DNA from 2 places in the Romboutsia ilealis genome. Region 2 is predicted to be linked to the other one. Evidence: a T-box and tRNA genes for the amino acid it is inferred to sense, from the RefSeq annotation. Region 2 holds a T-box; the other holds one or more tRNA genes.
The links. A T-box is a leader RNA that pairs with one kind of tRNA and senses whether it is charged. The one in region 2 lies ahead of tyrS (tyrosine--tRNA ligase), so its partner is inferred to be a tRNA-Tyr.

Region 1 (6,770 bases), 1.1 Mb from region 2:
ACTAAATGTTATGCAGTTTTCAAAGTGCTAACGCACTTCGCTACCTTCCACTCGCATTCGTTCGTGCCTAGGTGCTCAAAGTACTTATTTTGGGCTTCGCCCTCTTTTTGAAAGTTTTTAATAAACTCTCAAAATTAAACAGTAGGTAATTCTCCTTAGAAAGGAGGTGATCCAGCCGCACCTTCCGATACGGCTACCTTGTTACGACTTCACCCCAGTTATTGATTTCACCTTCGACACTCGCTTCCCAAAAGGGTTAGCTAAGTGGCTTCGGGCGCCCCCAACTTCCGTGGTGTGACGGGCGGTGTGTACAAGACCCGGGAACGCATTCACCGCAGCATTCTGATCTGCGATTACTAGTAACTCCAGCTTCATGTAGGCGAGTTTCAGCCTACAATCCGAACTGAGAATGGCTTTAAGGGATTAGCTCCGCCTCACGACTTGGCTGCCCTCTGTACCACCCATTGTAGCACGTGTGTAGCCCTAAGCATAAGGGGCATGATGATTTGACGTCATCCCCACCTTCCTCCAGGTTATCCCTGGCAGTCCCTCTAGAGTGCCCAACTTAATGCTGGCAACTAAAGGCAAGGGTTGCGCTCGTTGCGGGACTTAACCCAACATCTCACGACACGAGCTGACGACAACCATGCACCACCTGTCACTTCTGTCCCCGAAGGGAAAGATGCGATTAGGCATCGGTCAAAAGGATGTCAAGCTTAGGTAAGGTTCTTCGCGTTGCTTCGAATTAAACCACATGCTCCGCTACTTGTGCGGGTCCCCGTCAATTCCTTTGAGTTTCACTCTTGCGAGCGTACTTCCCAGGCGGAGTACTTAATGCGTTAGCTGCGCCACCGAAGGGGGTAACCTCCGACAGCTAGTACTCATCGTTTACGGCGTGGACTACCAGGGTATCTAATCCTGTTTGCTCCCCACGCTTTCGTGCCTCAGTGTCAGTTACAGTCCAGAGAGCCGCCTTCGCAACTGGTGTTCCTCCTAATATCTACGCATTTCACCGCTACACTAGGAATTCCACTCTCCTCTCCTGCACTCAAGTTTCCCAGTTTCAAAGGCTTACTACGGTTGAGCCGTAGCCTTTCACCTCTGACTTAAGAAACCACCTACGCACCCTTTACGCCCAGTAATTCCGGATAACGCTAGCCCCCTACGTATTACCGCGGCTGCTGGCACGTAGTTAGCCGGGGCTTCCTCCTCAAGTACCGTCATTATCTTCCTTGAGGACAGAGCTTTACGACCCGAAGGCCTTCATCGCTCACGCGGCGTTGCTGCATCAGGCTTTCGCCCATTGTGCAATATTCCCCACTGCTGCCTCCCGTAGGAGTTTGGACCGTGTCTCAGTTCCAATGTGGCCGATCACCCTCTCAGGTCGGCTACTGATCGTCGCCTTGGTAAGCCGTTACCTTACCAACTAGCTAATCAGACGCGGGTCCATCCTGTACCGCAAAAGCTTTGATACTTCTACCATGCGATAAAAGTATTTTATCTCGTATTAGCATACCTTTCGGTATGTTATCCGTGTGTACAGGGCAGGTTACCCACGCGTTACTCACCCGTCCGCCGCTCTTTACCGAAGTAAATCGCTCGACTTGCATGTGTTAGGCACGCCGCCAGCGTTCATCCTGAGCCAGGATCAAACTCTCAAATAAAAGTTGTTACCTGCTCAGACTAATCATTATCTGAATATCTGGCTTGGTTTGTTTAGTTTCAATTCTATAAATTAACCTACTGTTTAATTTTCAAAGTTCATTTTCACAACTTCTTAAGTTTACCAAAGTTATCTTTCTTTGTCAACCTATTTTTTTAAGTTGTTTTTATTTGTTTTTCCTTTTTCTTAAGGACAAGTAATAATATATCATCTTATATTCATATCGTCAATACTTTTTAAATTTTTTTTATAATTTTTTATAATCTATCTACTTTGATATATCTTTTTAATACGGTAAATTATCATATTAAGCTTAAATCAAGTGAAAAACCTAAAAATTGATAAAAAATAACTCGTAAGTTTATGTTCATATTACAGTAATAATCACTACAAAACTACTTCACATAAAACTACATAAATTTATAAATTGCAAACATATTATCATAAATAAAAGATGTTGTATAACTAATTTCTTCGACTTCATATCAAATATAAAAAGAACCATAAAATATCTTGCTTATACAATTTTAAGAAAAATCATAATAAATCTCGCTAGTAAAAAGTATTTAGCTTATATAGTAAATTAAATTTTCCTAAATAACAAAATGAGCTGGAGAATAAAAAGAAAATAATTAACCTTTAATTTATATTATTTCAAAGAATTGTAGTCAAATTCAAATAAATTAATTAAATATTTACAATTGATAAAATCCAGGAATTTGATGCTTATAATAAAATTAAAAATATATTATATATAGATATTTATTTTACATGTTGGCGTGCTTCTTGAAAAAGAGGTCCTAACGAAAACACTAACAGATTATTTAAAAATTTTATCCTAAAAGATTTGATTTTTCTAATAACTCAAAAATAGTTTAATTTTGTAGTAAATATAATAAAGAATATACCTCTCTAATACTTTAAATATAAAATACCTCCAAAAATCTCCTCTTCAACATACACATAAAGTGTTACACTTGTAATAATAGCAATTCTCTAATTTTTATCTTATTACTTATTTTGTTGTACGTTGGTTAGTATATAAAATATAAGTATATGTATTTCTATCTTTATAAATATAATATAAAAGGCTACAGTATTTCTGCTGTAACCCTTTTGTTTATGTATATTAATTATAAATTTTATCTAACCTACCTTAAAACAGCTTTAAAAAAATTGTATATCTTGTTACTATTAAACATACATTATAATATTCATTTGTTAATTGATAATACTTCGTCTTTTGTATATTTATAGTTTTGATTAACAAATCTCAATATTTTCATATAGATTACTTTTACTTATATCTACTAATATAATCAATCTATTTAGATCCCTAATTAATCAACTTGTGTTAATAATCTCCTAGTTATATCTGAAAGCTTTAATTCTCCTAACTCTAAATGAGCCATCGCTAATACTGATTTTATAGTGTTATCCGAGTTATCCCATTTATACGCCCTAGCATTTATTATAACATCTTCTGGCATATATTCTTCTAATTCCATAGCTAGTTCATCAGATAACGTCATATACTCATCAAATAACTCTTCTTCATTTAATTCATCTAATTCATAATTTTCTTTTATAACTTCATTTAATAAATCTACATTTATACTTACTTGATATGCAAGTGTATCTTCTCTTTTACTTCCTTTTGTTAAATCTTTTTCTACATTAAAATCACTATTATTTTCTATAATATCTTTTATCTCACTGCTATCAATTATTTCATTTCCAAAAACTATGTACAAAATATCATCTCCTCTTAAATTATTTAGCTATTGCTTCTATTAAGGATTCTTTTAAAGATTTCTTTATTCCCTTTTCTTTTGCAATCTTTATTAAATATCTGTATCTAGATTTTTTAGCTTCTAAATTATATATTGCAACATCTACTAATTCTGGTTCACTAACTAACTGGAAAAATTTTTCAGCCGTTATTACATCAGCTTGAGCTTTTTTTATTTCTTTAATTATATTCTCTTTTTCTAATTCTTTTTCAATCTTTTTTTTAGCGCTCATATTATATCCTCCTAAACTCATATATATATGAATTTAGACACATTTAATACTTTATATACATTATTTAGAAGTTAATCTAGTAAGTTATTTTTATATTAAAAAACCCCTAGTGAATTATCACTAGAGGTTAAACACTGGTGGGATTAACAGGGCTCGAACCTGTGACCCCCTGCTTGTAAGGCAGGTGCTCTCCCAGCTGAGCTATAATCCCGGATCTTTTATGGTGCGCCCAAAGGGACTCGAACCCCTAACCTTCTGATTCGTAGTCAGACACTCTATCCAGTTGAGCTATAGGCGCATTTGTTAATAGTGGAGGCGACACCCAGATTCGAACTGGGGATCAAGGAGTTGCAGTCCACTGCCTTACCACTTGGCTATGTCGCCATACTAAATAAAAATTGGGGTGGATAATGAGAGTCGAACTCACGACCTCCAGAGCCACAATCTGGCGCTCTAACCAACTGAGCTATACCCACCATATATTGGTCGAGGTGGAGGGACTCGAACCCCCGGCCCCATGGTCCCAAACCACGTGCGCTACCAAACTGCGCTACACCTCGAAGTACTTATTTTAAATTAATATGGTGGACCATCAGGGACTCGAACCCCAGACCTACCGGTTATGAGCCGGGCGCTCTAACCAACTGAGCTAATGGTCCACATTAATTTGGTAGCGGTAACAGGAGTCGAACCTGTGACCTTTCGGGTATGAACCGAACGCTCTAGCCAACTAAGCTATACCGCCATAATAAAATGGTGCCCAGAGGCGGAATCGAACCACCGACACGGGGATTTTCAGTCCCCTGCTCTACCGACTGAGCTATCTGGGCATTTGGCGGAGAGGGTGGGATTCGAACCCACGGTGCCGTTAAGCATCACTGGTTTTCAAGACCAGCTCCTTAAACCACTCGGACACCTCTCCACTTGGTGATCCATCCGCGACTCGAACGCGGGACACCCTGATTAAAAGTCAGGTGCTCTACCGACTGAGCTAATGGATCAAATATTAACTTGGCAGGGGATGCAGGACTCGAACCTACGCATGTAGCAGTCAAAGTGCTATGCCTTACCGACTTGGCGAATCCCCTAAATAAAGTGGTGAGCGCACAGGGATTCGAACCCCGGACACACGCCTTAGAAGGGCGTTGCTCTATCCAGCTGAGCTATGCACCCACATTATTTTTTGGAGCGGGAAACGAGATTCGAACTCGCGACTTTCACCTTGGCAAGGTGACGCTCTACCACTGAACTATTCCCGCATGATAAAAGTAAAGTGGTGCGGATGAAGGGAGTCGAACCCCCACGCCGTAGGCGCCAGATCCTAAGTCTGGTGCGTCTGCCAATTCCGCCACATCCGCATTTTACTTCATATATAGTTGGTGGAGGATGGTGGATTCGAACCACCGAAAGCAATGCTAACAGATTTACAGTCTGCCCCCTTTGGCCGCTCGGGAAATCCTCCACGTGGAGCTGGTGATAGGAATCGAACCTACAACCTGCTGATTACAAGTCAGCTGCTCTACCGTTGAGCCACACCAGCATATATTGGCGGGAATAACAGGACTCGAACCTGTGACCCATTGATTAACAGTCAATTGCTCTACCAACTGAGCCATATTCCCGCGTATTTAATTAAGTTGGCGACCTGGAAGGGACTCGAACCCTCGACCTCCAGCGTGACAGGCTGGCATTCTAACCAGCTGAACTACCAGGCCGCAAATGGTGGGACTAACAGGGCTCGAACCTGTGACCCCCTGCTTGTAAGGCAGGTGCTCTCCCAGCTGAGCTATAGTCCCATAAGTTTAATCTGGAGCGGGTGAAGGGGATCGAACCCTCACAGCCGGCTTGGAAGGCCGGAACTCTACCATTGAGCTACACCCGCATATTTAATTTATATAGTTGGTGGAGGATGGTGGATTCGAACCACCGAAAGCAATGCTAACAGATTTACAGTCTGCCCCCTTTGGCCGCTCGGGAAATCCTCCACGTGGAGCTGGTGATAGGAATCGAACCTACAACCTGCTGATTACAAGTCAGCTGCTCTACCGTTGAGCCACACCAGCATATATTGGCGGGAATAACAGGACTCGAACCTGTGACCCATTGATTAACAGTCAATTGCTCTACCAACTGAGCCATATTCCCGCGTATTTAATTAAGTTGGCGACCTGGAAGGGACTCGAACCCTCGACCTCCAGCGTGACAGGCTGGCATTCTAACCAGCTGAACTACCAGGCCGCAAATGGTGGGACTAACAGGGCTCGAACCTGTGACCCCCTGCTTGTAAGGCAGGTGCTCTCCCAGCTGAGCTATAGTCCCATAAGTTTAATCTGGAGCGGGTGAAGGGGATCGAACCCTCACAGCCGGCTTGGAAGGCCGGAACTCTACCATTGAGCTACACCCGCATATTTAATTTATATAGTTGGTGGAGGATGGTGGATTCGAACCACCGAAAGCAATGCTAACAGATTTACAGTCTGCCCCCTTTGGCCGCTCGGGAAATCCTCCACGTGGAGCTGGTGATAGGAATCGAACCTACAACCTGCTGATTACAAGTCAGCTGCTCTACCGTTGAGCCACACCAGCATATATTGGCGGGAATAACAGGACTCGAACCTGTGACCCATTGATTAACAGTCAATTGCTCTACCAACTGAGCCATATTCCCGCGTATTTAATTAAGTTGGCGACCTGGAAGGGACTCGAACCCTCGACCTCCAGCGTGACAGGCTGGCATTCTAACCAGCTGAACTACCAGGCCGCAAATGGTGGGACTAACAGGGCTCGAACCTGTGACCCCCTGCTTGTAAGGCAGGTGCTCTCCCAGCTGAGCTATAGTCCCATAAGTTTAATCTGGAGCGGGTGAAGGGGATCGAACCCTCACAGCCGGCTTGGAAGGCCGGAACTCTACCATTGAGCTACACCCGCATATTTAATTGGTGACCCATAGGGGAATCGAACCCCTGTTACCGCCGTGAAAGGGCGGTGTCTTGACCGCTTGACCAATGGGCCATATTTATTTGGTTGCGGAGGCAGGACTCGAACCTGCGACCTTCGGGTTATGAGCCCGACGAGCTGCCAA
Region 2 (6,770 bases):
TTTTATAACCCTACATGGATTTCCAACTGCAATAGTATTATTTGGTATATCTTTAGTTACAACACTACCAGAACCTATAATAACATTTTTACCTATCTTAACACCAGGATTTATCGTAGTCCCTCCACCTATCCAAGTACCATCTCCTATTTCTATATCCTTAGCAAATTCAAACCCTGACTTTCTAAGAGATGGTGATATAGGATGACCTGCTGTAAATATATTTACATTAGGACCTATTAATACATCATTTCCTATAGATACCTTTGCACAATCAAGTACTGTTAAATTATAGTTTGCATAAGAATTTTCGCCCCAGTGTATGTTATATCCATAATCACATCTAAAAGGTGGCTCTATATAAAATTTTTTTCCGACTGATCCAAATAATCCTCTTAATAATTTATCTCTTTTTTCTATTTCATTTGGCTTAAGCGTATTGTACTCATATAAAACTTCCTTAGCATACTGTCTTTCATCAGTTAATTCTTCACCAAAAGGTAAATACAATTCTCCCATTATCATCTTTTCTTTTTCTGTCATAATAATTATTCCCCTTATTATATTATTTTAATTTATATATTATAGCTTCATACGGTCTTAAATTTATTTTTTCTATATCTTTACTTGAATCCTTGTAGTTACTTAATAAAATTTCACAACCTTCATACTTTATAGACTTATCTAGTACAAATTCTTCGTCTTTGTCATAGAAGTTAGCTACTACTAATATTTTTTCATCATTTAATTCTCTTATATATGAAAATATTGAGTTGTGATCTTTATATAACAATTTAAAATCACCATATACAACTACATCTTCATTCTTTCTTATTTTTATAAGTTTCTTATAATGATTAAATATTGAGTTTTCATCTTCTAAATTATTCTTAACATTTATATCTACATAATTTGGATTAACCTTTAACCATGGTTTTACTTTACTAAATCCACCATTTAAGCTATCGTCCCATTGCATAGGAGTTCTTGCGTTATCTCTTCCTTTAGCATATATAGATTTCATTATATCTTCTTCTTTATAACCTTCACTTATACGCTCTTTGTACATATTTAAAAGCTCTATATCATTGTATTCATCAATACTATCAAATACCACATTAGTCATCCCTATTTCTTCCCCTTGATATATATACGGAGTTCCCTTTTGCATATGTAGTACGGTTGCTAACATTTTAGCACTTAACTCTCTGTATTCTTCGCTGTCATTTCCCCATCTTGAAACTATTCTTGGCAGGTCATGATTATTCCAAAATAAACTATTCCATCCTTCATTATCTAATTCAGTTTGCCACTTATTAAATACTTCTTTTAATTTTATAAAATTAAGAGGAGCTAAATCCCACTTAGTTTTACCTGGTATTTCATCTAAAGATATGTGTTCAAATTGGAATACCATACTAAGTTCATTTCTTATCGGGTTGCTATATAATTTAGCTATTTTAGGAGTAGCACCCCAAGTTTCACCTACTGTTAATAAGTCATATTTTCCAAAAGTGTTTATATTCATTTCATTTATGTATTCATGAAGCTTAGGACCATTAGCAGTTATTAACTTATCAGGTTCTTTTCCTACTAGGTCTATAACGTCTAATCTAAATCCACCTACTCCTTTATCTATCCAGAAATTTATCATATCGTATAACTCATTTCTAACTTCTTCATTTTCCCAATTTAAATCTGGTTGTTTTTTAGAAAATAAGTGTAAGTAGTATTCATTACTATTTTTATCTAACTCCCATGCACTTCCGCTAAATGTTGATTTCATTTCATTTGGCTCTTTACCATCTACTGGTTTTCTAAATACATAATAATCTCTATATTTACTATTTGGATTTTTCTTAGCTTCCATAAACCACTTATGTTCATCTGAAGTATGATTTAATACTAAGTCCATTAATATCTTTATTCCTCTATCATTAGCTTCTTTCAACAAATTGTCCATATCTTCCATCGTACCAAATTCATCCATTATATCCCTATAATCACTTATATCATATCCATTGTCATCATTTGGAGATTTATATACTGGTGATAACCATATTACATCTATCCCTAGTTCCTTTAAATAATCAAGTTTCGATATTATTCCTCTTAAATCCCCTATACCATCATTATTACTATCACAAAAACTCCTTGGATAAATTTGATAAACTACTGAATTATGCCACCATTTTTTCTCTAGCATATTCTCCCCCCCTATTTTTATTTAATTGTAATATATCTATAATGCTATTATAATAAAATAAAAGTATTAAATTCTATAAATATATTGATATTTAATAACATAAAACTGACTTTAAGGGGATTATTATGGTAAATGAAAAACTTGAGGAAAAAAGAAAACATGGTAATTTTTTATTACCTCTTGGAATTTATGATGTTGATTTAGGAGATAAAGAATATTCAATATCTGCCCATTGGCATAAAGAAGTCGAAATAATATTAGTAAAATCTGGTGAATTTAATTTACAAATTAATTCTGATTTTTATACTTGCAAATGTGGTGATATAGTTATTATAAATTGCGAAGAACTCCATTACTTAATTGCTAAAGAAAATGTGTATAGTGAATTTACAAGCTTAGTATTTGATGTTTCTCAACTAAATAGCTCTATACTTGACAGTTCATCAGTTAACTTTATAACACCTATTGTAAATAAAAAGTTTAAACTTCCAACAATAATAAATGAAAATTTTAGTATTTATAATAATTTAAAGGAAATAATTCTAAAAATTATTGAAGTTTATAGTCATAAATATTATGGTTTTGAACTAGAAATTAAAGCTTTAATGTTTAGTTTTTTTGCTAATATCTTTAAAGAGAACTTAGTAATAAAAAAAGATTCTACATTATCAGATGACAGTAAAATTTTTAAGATAAAAGATGTTATAAAATACATAGAAGATAACTATAGAAATGATATAAATATAAATACATTAGCTAATATTTGTCACTATAATGAATATCATTTTATGAGATTTTTTAAGAAATACACTGGTAAAACATGTATTCAATTTATAAAAAATTATAGACTTGAAAAATCATATAATTTACTTAAAACTACAGATTTATCTGTTACTCAAATCTCTTTTGATGTAGGATTTTCAAATGTATCCTATTTTATAAGAAGTTTTAAGGAAAAATATAAAGTCACACCTAAAGAACTTAGGTTAAGAGTTGATGATTCATTTAAAGTTTAACTATTGATATAATTATTGTTTATATATATCACATAGCTTTTATATTTTAAATTTATTATACGTAAAAATCCCTAGAATTTTCTCTCTAGGGATTATATAAAATAAGATTATTTTAAAACTACTTTCTTGAATTTTTTCTTTCCACGTTTTATAACCATACCGTCACCAGCTAAAGCATCTTTAGTAAATGTAGCTTTTACATCAGATACCTTTTCTCCATCTACAGTTACTCCACCTTGTTCTATGTTTCTTCTAGCTTCAGATCTAGTTGGTGCAAGTTCTGCTTTAACTAATAAAGATATTAAATCTATAGCTCCATCAGTTAAATCTGCTTCTTCTATTTCTGTTGTAGGCATATCAGCATGAGCCGCTCCTGAGAATAAAGCTCTTGAACTTTCTTGTGCTTTTATAGCTTCTTCTTCGCTATGAACAAGTTTAGTTAATTCAAATGCTAATACTTCTTTAGCTTCGTTTATTCTGTTTCCTTCCCACTTTTCTATTTCTTCTATTTCTTCAAGTGATAAGAATGTTAACATACGCATACATTTAAATACGTCAGCATCAGCAACATTTCTCCAGTATTGATAAAATTCAAATGGAGATGTTTTGTTAGGATCTAACCATACTGCACCATTTGCAGTTTTACCCATTTTATTTCCTTCTGAGTTAAGAAGTAATGTTATAGTCATTGCATATGCATTTTCACCTAATTTACGTCTTATTAAATCAGTACCAGCAAGCATGTTACTCCATTGGTCATTTCCACCTAATTGCATTTGGCATCCATATTTTTCATATAAATGATAGAAGTCGTAAGCTTGCATTATCATGTAGTTAAATTCTAAGAAGCTAAGTCCTCTTTCCATTCTGTTTTTATAACATTCAGCAGTAAGCATTCTATTAACACTAAATTGAGCTCCTACTTCTCTTAATAAGTCAACATAGTTTAAGTCTAATAACCAATCAGCATTGTTAACTAATAAAGCTTTATCTTCTCCAAAATCTATAAATTTACTCATTTGCTTTTTGAAACATTCACAGTTATGATTTATTTGTTCTGGAGTCATCATTTGTCTCATATCTGTTCTTCCTGATGGGTCACCTATCATAGTTGTTCCACCACCAACAAGTGCTATAGGCTTATTTCCTGCCATTTGTAATCTCTTCATTAAACATAAAGTCATGAAGTGACCAACGTGTAAACTGTCTGCAGTAGCGTCAAATCCTATATAAAATTTTGCTTTACCTGCATTTATAAGTTCTTTTAATTCATCTTCGTCAGTTACTTGAGCAACTAAACCTCTAGCAACTAATTCATCGTATACAGTCATAGTCATTACTATTCACTCCTTATAATTGTTTTTAGTATAAAAAAAGCTCTCGTCCCAATATAAAGGACGAAAGCATTGCTTACGTGTTACCACCTTAGTTCATCAATATCTCACAATATTGACCTTAATAAGTACGCCAAATTTTGGTTATACTTTAACACTGTAACGTGTGCCAATACGTTAATCCCTACTAGTTGTTATCTTTGGGGATTACAGCTCAAAGATGTATTCAAATTAACTTGTCTATTTCCTTTCACCAACCGGAAACTCTCTGAAAGACTACATTAATCTTACTTATTCTTTTCATAGCATTTAAAAATAATTATTATATTTACTTCATTATATTAATACGTAATAATTTTGTCAACCTATAATATAATTTATTTCGGTAAAAAATTTTCAAATATTATATTATCACTATATTTATATGCTTTTTCCATAGCTTCCTTATTTTTTACGGTCCATATAATTATAGGAACTCCTTTTTTTCTTAAATTTTCTAACTTTGACTTTGGAATACCTTCTAATTCATACCCTATATAATTAGGTTTACTTTTAAAGTTTAATAAAAGATTTTTTAAAGCAAATTTCTCAAGTGCATTTAAATTTTCACTACCTTCTGTAAAGGTACCTGATAATTGACCTCTTATAACTTCACTTGCATTATTTTTATACCACTGTAATATAAACGGATTAAATGATTGTATTGCATATTTACCTTCATATCCTTTTAATATTTTATAAGTTTTTTCTGATAGTTTTATATAGTCTTTACAATCTTTTATTTCTATTAATATAGCAACTTTATTATCTACTAATTCTAACACTTCCTCTAAAGTTGGTATTCTTTCATTAGTTTTTCCTAATCTTAAGTTTTTTAATTCATCATAATTTACATCTTCTATATTTCTAGTATCATTAGTCATTCTCTTTAGGTTTTCATCATGAAAGACTACAACTTCTTTATCTTTTGTAAATTGAACATCAAGTTCTATAGCATAATTATTTTTTACAGCATTTTCAAACGCACTTAATGAATTTTCTGGAATATCTTCAGTATATAACCCTCTATGTGCTATGGGATTTTCTTTTATCCAAGATATTTTATCTTCGCTAAGAGCTTCCCCTGCAGTTAGAAAATTATAAAAAACTGTAACTCCGCATGCAAGTGCTAAAGCTATTGATGACATAATTATTATCTTGGAATTCTCCATATCCAACACCCCCTACAAAATTAGTTCATTAAATTATCTAATATATAATTTTGCCTTACCCTTATATCCATCCTCTTATCTAATATAATATTAAATAATATTATTAGTAGTACAGCTATTTTAAATGCTAATACTAATATTAATATTGTTATTAGTAGTGCATATCTTGCATAAGATACTTTTTGATATTTAGATAGTATATAGTTTTGAATTACATTATATCCATCTCTAATAATAAAATACGCACATAAGTAGCTAGCACATGTAGATATAGTTATTAAGTATGTATTATTTATTTCTATATTCATAAATTTAAATATTTGAAAAATTAATAAGTATAATGAACATCCATAAAATACTTTCTTCGAACAAGTTATAAATCTAGAATACGCTTTAAAATTCCTAATAATGTTATACTTTTTTTTAGAATTATTCTTTAATATTTTTAATTTATTACTAAAGATTAATCCTAAGTAATATACACTAAACATCATTCCAAATGGAAACATTGCAATTAGTAAATAATACATTGTATTTGCAACTTCTTTATTATTAAAAAACTTTATATATCCCTTAAATTCCTGCATAAAGCTATAACCTATTAGTTTTGAGGCATATATATCTATAAATACCATAAGAAGTACAGATAATATAGACCCATATACTAAATCATCCATTATAGTAGTGTTCATTTGTAAAAGAACTCCACATATTATTCCTAAAATAACGCTTTGACTTGCCCAAATAGCTGTTCCAATATTACCTAATACTAAACCTGTTATTACAAGTGAAGTTACACCTGATAATATGCTATATTTAATGTCACATTTTAAGCATATTACAACAAAAAATATTGGTACTATAAAATCTAAATAAAATGTGTATCCAAGTCCAGTAGATACAAAGAATATAGTTCCTACAACAAATAAAGCTGACATAAGTGCAGCTTCTGTCATTTTTTTAGTATCATTCAAGTTAAACATCTCCAAATCTTATTAATTAA

Region 1: it encodes a tRNA-Tyr, which carries the amino acid that the T-box ahead of tyrS (tyrosine--tRNA ligase) is inferred to sense. The anticodon was not compared.

What each region holds. Positions count from the first base shown of each region.
Region 1 covers NZ_LN555523.1:2,501,929-2,508,698, reverse strand. Annotated here, with positions in the region: rRNA gene CRIB_RS12110 (16S ribosomal RNA) at 160-1,664, opposite strand; gene CRIB_RS12105 (hypothetical protein) at 3,004-3,417, opposite strand; gene CRIB_RS12100 (DUF2508 family protein) at 3,437-3,688, opposite strand; tRNA gene CRIB_RS12095 (tRNA-Val) at 3,824-3,899, opposite strand; tRNA gene CRIB_RS12090 (tRNA-Arg) at 3,910-3,986, opposite strand; tRNA gene CRIB_RS12085 (tRNA-Cys) at 3,999-4,072, opposite strand; tRNA gene CRIB_RS12080 (tRNA-His) at 4,088-4,164, opposite strand; tRNA gene CRIB_RS12075 (tRNA-Pro) at 4,172-4,248, opposite strand; tRNA gene CRIB_RS12070 (tRNA-Ile) at 4,271-4,347, opposite strand; tRNA gene CRIB_RS12065 (tRNA-Met) at 4,357-4,433, opposite strand; tRNA gene CRIB_RS12060 (tRNA-Phe) at 4,443-4,518, opposite strand; tRNA gene CRIB_RS12055 (tRNA-Ser) at 4,522-4,610, opposite strand; tRNA gene CRIB_RS12050 (tRNA-Lys) at 4,614-4,689, opposite strand; tRNA gene CRIB_RS12045 (tRNA-Gln) at 4,701-4,776, opposite strand; tRNA gene CRIB_RS12040 (tRNA-Arg) at 4,785-4,861, opposite strand; tRNA gene CRIB_RS12035 (tRNA-Gly) at 4,873-4,947, opposite strand; tRNA gene CRIB_RS12030 (tRNA-Leu) at 4,963-5,046, opposite strand; tRNA gene CRIB_RS12025 (tRNA-Tyr) at 5,066-5,150, opposite strand; tRNA gene CRIB_RS12020 (tRNA-Thr) at 5,154-5,228, opposite strand; tRNA gene CRIB_RS12015 (tRNA-Asn) at 5,235-5,310, opposite strand; tRNA gene CRIB_RS12010 (tRNA-Asp) at 5,327-5,403, opposite strand; tRNA gene CRIB_RS12005 (tRNA-Val) at 5,409-5,484, opposite strand; tRNA gene CRIB_RS12000 (tRNA-Gly) at 5,497-5,570, opposite strand; tRNA gene CRIB_RS11995 (tRNA-Tyr) at 5,589-5,673, opposite strand; tRNA gene CRIB_RS11990 (tRNA-Thr) at 5,677-5,751, opposite strand; tRNA gene CRIB_RS11985 (tRNA-Asn) at 5,758-5,833, opposite strand; tRNA gene CRIB_RS11980 (tRNA-Asp) at 5,850-5,926, opposite strand; tRNA gene CRIB_RS11975 (tRNA-Val) at 5,932-6,007, opposite strand; tRNA gene CRIB_RS11970 (tRNA-Gly) at 6,020-6,093, opposite strand; tRNA gene CRIB_RS11965 (tRNA-Tyr) at 6,112-6,196, opposite strand; tRNA gene CRIB_RS11960 (tRNA-Thr) at 6,200-6,274, opposite strand; tRNA gene CRIB_RS11955 (tRNA-Asn) at 6,281-6,356, opposite strand; tRNA gene CRIB_RS11950 (tRNA-Asp) at 6,373-6,449, opposite strand; tRNA gene CRIB_RS11945 (tRNA-Val) at 6,455-6,530, opposite strand; tRNA gene CRIB_RS11940 (tRNA-Gly) at 6,543-6,616, opposite strand; tRNA gene CRIB_RS11935 (tRNA-Glu) at 6,626-6,700, opposite strand; tRNA gene CRIB_RS11930 (tRNA-Met) at 6,710-6,770, opposite strand, start outside.
Region 2 covers NZ_LN555523.1:1,365,334-1,372,103, forward strand. Annotated here, with positions in the region: gene CRIB_RS06410 (sugar O-acetyltransferase) at 1-543, opposite strand, end outside; gene CRIB_RS06415 (glycoside hydrolase family 13 protein) at 566-2,206, opposite strand; gene CRIB_RS06420 (AraC family transcriptional regulator) at 2,332-3,222, shown strand; gene tyrS (tyrosine--tRNA ligase) at 3,330-4,553, opposite strand; T-box leader at 4,613-4,869, opposite strand; gene CRIB_RS06430 (glycerophosphodiester phosphodiesterase family protein) at 4,934-5,767, opposite strand; gene CRIB_RS06435 (DUF2232 domain-containing protein) at 5,788-6,750, opposite strand.